One region of the Mangrovibacillus cuniculi genome, then DNA from elsewhere that is predicted to be linked to it. Evidence: predicted binding sites of a transcription regulator. Region 1 holds the regulator's gene; the other holds the start of a gene.
The links. The regulator LexA, encoded in region 1, represses DNA repair genes until DNA is damaged. The targets are predictions, from matches to a motif close to CGAACATATGTTCG.

Region 1 (3,208 bases):
AATAGACAAATTCCTAATTGCATTAACTGCTACTTGATCTACTTGTGTGAATGACATGATAAATCCCCTTTCAAGATACATCTACATACCTAACTATGTAGCGATTTCCAATACTATTATACCCTTTAATATTAATAGAAAACAAAATCTCAACATGTAAAACATGTTGAGTGTTTATTGTAAGCGATTTTTCTTTTGACTTTCCACTACTTTTTTTGGAGTTACATCATCCCCATTTGGATCAATAACTTTTACATGCTCAATTGTGTCTCTCATAGTGGAACGAAAAACCTTTAGATATTCTTGTCGCAGTTCCTGTTGTTCTTTAGCTTCATCCTGACTTAATCCCGATGTCTTACTCTTCTTTGATAGTTCATTAATTCGATCTAATTTATGCTGCGGAAGCATACTAGCCCCTCCTATATTCATGTAGAATATCGTCATCGTAACGAAAAATACGTAGAAAGGCAAGATTTATGATTTTTTTTCTTGTAATGACTCCATTTTTTCTATGTATTCCAAATAACGTCTGTTTACAGTTGCCTTCGATACTGGATATCCTAATCCGCGTAATGTAGCTGCAATATCATTAAAAGACAATTTAGCTTTCCTTAATCGAACAATCTCTTCAATCGGAATGTCAATTCTTTCTCTACCTGCTTCATTACCTTTGTTGCCTAAGTTTCTAATTGGCTTATACCCGTTTTCTACCGCCTTCTTCATTCCTCTTTTAATTTTGGCATTGTGCAGCTTTCTTTGATACTCTTCTACCATCGAAACTATTTTCAATACCATTTCATCTGCATCAGATAATTGTAAATCACCCTGATTGGAAACCGTGTATAGTTTAATGTTATCTTTCATCAAAAGATGCAATAAAGCAATTTTAGCACTACCTCTACCAAGTCTTGTATCATCTTGTATTAGCAAACAATCTGCTTGTCTCAATTTAAACATTTCCATCATCTCAAATAATCCTTCACGTTCGAAATCATATCCACTAGCTTTTTCTTGAATGACTTGAATAACAGATAAATTGTGTTGTTTAGCCAATTCTTCTAATTCTGTTCTCTGCCTATTTAAAGATGATTCTTGTTCTTCATTTTTTGTACTAACTCTACAATAAATGATTGCATTACTCAAAAAACACTCATCTCCGTTCTTCACTAGTTGCGTAAACTATTTCTTTCTCCGTTACTTGAAATACGGGTACTCGTAAAATTTGACCAGCCTGTATTATATCATCCGTAATATTATTTTCTATTTTTATTAGATTAATAACTTCATGCGTTTCTCTAGAATTTTGATAAGAAGATGCAATCTCCCATAATGTATCACCTTCTGTAACGGTAATTGATTGGAAATCATGTTGATGTTTTTTATCTAGAAGCATAGGTCCTATTAAAGATAAAAAGAACAGTAAAGCTATCAGTGATATACAAGGTATATTGTTTTTCATAAAATTCATCACACTAATCCCTCCAAGAGAATGTTTGTTCGTATGTATAGTCTAAATATAATACGAACAAACATTCTCGTCAAGAACAAAATCGAACTTATGTTTGTACTAAATACGAACACGTGTTATACTAAGAGTATAATATGATACGAGACCGAGGTGCTATGATGACGAAATTAACGAAAAGGCAACAAGATATCCTTACATTTATAAAAGAAGAAGTTAAGGGTAAAGGGTATCCACCATCTGTTCGAGAAATCGGAGAAGCAGTTGGTTTAGCATCTAGTTCTACTGTTCATGGACATTTAGCTAGATTAGAAGCAAAAGGCCTAATTAGAAGAGACCCCACAAAACCAAGAGCAATCGAAGTAATTAATTTGGAAGAAGAATTAATTCCAGTTCCTAGAGTTACAAGCGTCCCATTAGTGGGTAAAGTCACTGCAGGTTCTCCTATTACTGCAATTGAAAATGTAGAAGAGTATTTTCCGTTACCTGAACGATTAGCACCTGCAGACGAAAATATCTTTATGCTTGAAATTATGGGAGAGAGTATGATTGAAGCCGGAATTTTAGATGGTGATTTTGTCATTGTTCGTCAACAGCATACAGCAAATAATGGCGATATTGTAGTTGCCATGACAGAAGATGATGAAGCTACCGTTAAAAGGTTCTTTAAGGAAAAAGACTTATTCCGTCTTCAACCAGAAAACTCTTCTATGGAGCCACTATTCTTACGCCAAGTAACGATCTTAGGAAAAGTCATCGGAGTTTACAGAGAGATATATTAATGTATAAGGTTATTCATAGCGAGGCATTGTTCTTTTGAACAGTGCTTTTTCTTTTACCTACAAAAGAGAAAGCCTCTCTGTAAACTACAGAGAGGCTTTCTACTATTTATTAATATTGCTTCATATATTGGTCGCGTTCCCAAGGGTGAACTGCTGTACGGAACATATCCCACTCAATTTCTTTTGCTTCAATAAAGTGTTCAAAGATATGCTCACCAAGTGCTGCAGTCATTGTTTCATTAGCTTTCAACTCATCTAACGCTAATGCAAGGGAACCTGGTAGATCTACAATTCCTGCTTCTTCACGCTCTTGTTTGTTCATAACATAAATATTACGATCAACTGGAGCTGGAGCCGATAATTTGTTCTTAATTCCATCAAGACCTGCAGCTAACAGAACTGCCATTGCTAAATATGGGTTAGCAGCTGGATCTACAGAACGTACTTCTACACGAGTAGAAAGACCACGTGAAGATGGAATACGAATTAATGGACTACGGTTACGTGCAGACCAAGCAACATAACATGGAGCTTCGTAACCTGGTACTAAACGCTTATAAGAGTTTACCGTTGGGTTTGTAACTGCTGTGAAGGCAGTTGCATTCTTAATAATACCCGCGATAAATTGGTAAGCTGTCTCACTTAGTTCAAGTTTACCAGTTGTATCGTAGAATGCATTTTCTTTACCTTTAAATAGAGATAAGTTAGCATGCATTCCAGAACCGTTAACACCAAATAGTGGTTTTGGCATGAATGTAGCATGTAAACCATGCTTACGAGCAATTGTTTTAACAACTAATTTAAACGTTTGAATATCGTCACATGCTTTTAAAGCATCTGCATATTTAAAGTCAATTTCGTGTTGACCTGGAGCTACTTCATGGTGAGATGCTTCAATTTCAAATCCCATTTCTTCTAGCTCAAGAACGATATCACGACGGCAGTTTTCTCCTAAATCTGT
Region 2 (3,208 bases), 340 kb from region 1:
CCAGCGATAGGTGAGAGCAATACTCGTGGTAATGTCCCTGCTAGTAACACTAAAGCAAATTGTAGACCTGACTCAGAGTTCTTTAATACGGTTAATCCTGCTACAAATGTAAATAAACTAGAAGCGAATACCGATGCAAACTTTCCAATAAGCAATAACCACAAATTTGATTTCATAACATGTGCCCCTTTGCGAAAAAAGTTAAATATGATTTAATATTAGTATATGAGAAGATATTCCATTTGACAACTAAAAGTTCAATAAAATTTAACTTCTGAGGTGTGCCATGATTGGAGAACGCATAAAAGCCCTACGAAAAGAGCGCAAAATGACACAAACAGATCTAGCAGACGGAATTGTAACGAAGTCTATGTTAAGCATGATTGAAAATGGAAAAGCAGAGGCTTCCATGCGGAGTTTACGTGAAATTGCGGAGCGATTGGGTGTGCCTTTGCAAGCTTTATTAGTAAATCCAAAAGAAGACGAACTGCGAAAAATTGTGCAAGAAATTGAGGCTTTAGCGGATGCAAGCCGAGATGCCTACGAAGAGAAGTTGATCGATAAACTCCTATCGTACATGGAGGATGCACATGATTCTATCTGGAAAGCAAAAGCGATGATGATCGTATCTTTTTGCTACGCAGAGCTAAAAAATAGAGAGAAAGTTATCTTATACCTAGAACAAGCTATCATTCTGTTTGAACGTCTAGGGGAGAAAGATGAGCTGGCTATGGCTCGAATACTAGAAGCATATTACTTTTTACAGTGGAATCGTTACGAAGATGCCATGAGTAAAATTGAATTATTGTCACATTTGTCTGTAACAGGCACAAAGCCGAATACACGGATTGAGTTTTATATGCTGTTGGTTTTTAAAGAATTATTTTATGAAGACGATAGTACACTTGCTATGAAACATTTAGAAGAAGGTCTCGAATTTATGAAGAGCATCCACACATATTATAGAGCAGATGATTTTTATCGGTTGATTGCAAGTTTAGCGATGGATGAAGGGAATGTAGAGGCTTATAAAGAGGCTATTCATAAGGCTCGTCAGTTTGTTGAGTTCACAGAGGATGCTGCTTCTCGACTTCGTTTAGTTTTTACAGAAAGTTTAAACTCCATTGAACATCGTGATGCGAAAGCACTTAGAGAACAATATGCCTACGTTTCTTCTGTTCAGTTAAGTAGTCATTATGAAGTACCGAAATTGCTTATTCAAGGAGTCCTTCATGCTTTAGAAGGAAATACCGCAGAAGGATCCAATGTCTTTCATGAATTATGGACACAAAGAGAAAAATGGAGTGTGCACAGTCAACTAGATCAGATGGTGTACCTTGAGGGTTTGTTATTAGGAACAGAACTTAATTGTGGAGATGATTGGGTGGAGGAGATACAATCATTATCGGAAAAATTTCCAAACAACCGATATAAGAAACGACTGTTAAAACGTTTAGAAAAAATTAAGAAAGAGCAACGTTGATACTCATCATCGTTGCTCTTTTTTAATGTATCTTCATGATACGACTAATTTATTGGTAAGCTTCTCCATCCACACATCACGCTTATAGACAACAAAAACAAAATCCTGTCCATCTTTCGTGTGTACAACTAATCTATTAGGTAGCACCATGAAGGATTTCTTTGGAGTAACTCCTGTAATTTCACTCAGCGGAATTACAACATCCTCTTTTTGAACGTTAGCTGCATGAGCTTTATGGATCAATGCATCATTCGTCAAGTATAGTTTTCCACCTACAGCTTCTTTGCCTTTAAATACGTTTGCTAAACCGTCATAAACCGCAGTTTCTTTCATGTAGATCGCCTCCTCGCACTTCATTCTATCCTAACAAATGTAAGAAAAGGAAGACGTATTATATTCCTAGGACGGAAGTGATAAGTTACACCGTGATATATTCATACAACACATTTTGGATGTGGTCATAAATAGAGGTGGTTGGATCGGTCTCCATCTCTTCTTGTACTTTTTGGAGTAAATGGTTCAACTCATCTTTTGTAGCTACGTGATGATAGGCCTTTATTCGTTCTCTTATCATTTTTTCTACTAAACCACTGTCCACTTGGTTCACCTCTTTACTTTAGTATAAATTCTTCTTTGTGTTATGTCTAAACAATTACTAGGACGCTGGTGAAAATCTCCATTGAAATAGAACGTATATTCGCATAAGATAAAGTATATACTAGAACGTGCGTTCGCTACAAAGAGGAGGAGAGACAATGTCCGTTGATTACGCAAAATTACCTAATAAACAAATTCTGTGCGTAGATATGAAGAGTTTTTATGCCAGTTGTACAGCGGTGATGATGGGGTTAGATCCGATGGAAGCGTATATCGCAATTGTAGGTGACTTAGAACGAAAAGGAAGTGTCGTTTTGGCTGCTTCTCCTCGGATGAAAGAAGAGTTCGGGATTAAAACGGGTGCAAGACTTTTTGATATTCCAGATGATCCAAAGATACAATTGATTGAGCCGAAAATGGCAACGTACCTTCGTATTTCTACAGAAATTACTCAGTTGTTTCATCGATACGTACCGAAAGAATCCATTCATACGTATAGCGTTGACGAAAGTTTTCTAGAACTAGATGGCACGAATGAGCTTTGGAAAGGTGATGCGAAGGAAATTGCTTGGCGTATAAAAGATGAGATAGAGCGAGAATTCCAATTGCCATGTGCTATTGGAATCGGTCCAAATATGTTGATGGCAAAACTGTGTCTAGATTTAGAAGCCAAAAAACATGGCGTAGCGGAATGGACGTATGAAGATGTGCCAACAAAGCTATGGCCAGTTTCACCTCTTAGTAAAATGTGGGGAATTGGTTCAAGAGTAGAGAAAAAACTTCAACGACTAGGAATATATACAGTGGGCCAATTAGCACGATACGATTTAGAACGGTTAGAATCTACGTTTGGTATTATGGGGAATCAGCTGTATTATCATGCGTGGGGAGTAGATTTATCAGAGCTTGGTGCACCGATTTTAGAGGGGCAAATTAGCTTCGGTAAAAGTCAGATCTTACTTCGAGATTATGACGACCCTTCCGAAGTAAAGCATGTCATTTTAGAGATGTGTGAAGAAGTAGCTAGGCGCGCGCGACAGCATAGAAAAGCGGGACGGACCATCAGTCTTGGGATTGGATACAGTCATACAGAATTTGGTGGAGGGTTTTATCGATCACGTTCGATTG

Region 2: G8O30_RS07275 (Y-family DNA polymerase) is a predicted target of LexA. The motif match lies at 2,170-2,183, and genes of this name have one in related genera.

Annotation. Positions count from the first base shown of each region.
Region 1 is NZ_CP049742.1:1,075,076-1,078,283, reverse strand. Features, by position in the region: gene tkt (transketolase) at 1-57, opposite strand, end outside; gene G8O30_RS05430 (DUF896 domain-containing protein) at 175-408, opposite strand; gene G8O30_RS05425 (YneB family resolvase-like protein) at 475-1,143, opposite strand; gene yneA (cell division suppressor protein YneA) at 1,151-1,459, opposite strand; gene lexA (transcriptional repressor LexA) at 1,627-2,247, shown strand; gene glnA (type I glutamate--ammonia ligase) at 2,357-3,208, opposite strand, start outside.
Region 2 is NZ_CP049742.1:1,419,082-1,422,289, reverse strand. Features, by position in the region: gene G8O30_RS07295 (MFS transporter) at 1-176, opposite strand, end outside; gene G8O30_RS07290 (helix-turn-helix domain-containing protein) at 287-1,483, shown strand; gene G8O30_RS07285 (GRAM domain-containing protein) at 1,517-1,816, opposite strand; gene G8O30_RS07280 (YqzH family protein) at 1,902-2,081, opposite strand; gene G8O30_RS07275 (Y-family DNA polymerase) at 2,239-3,208, shown strand, end outside.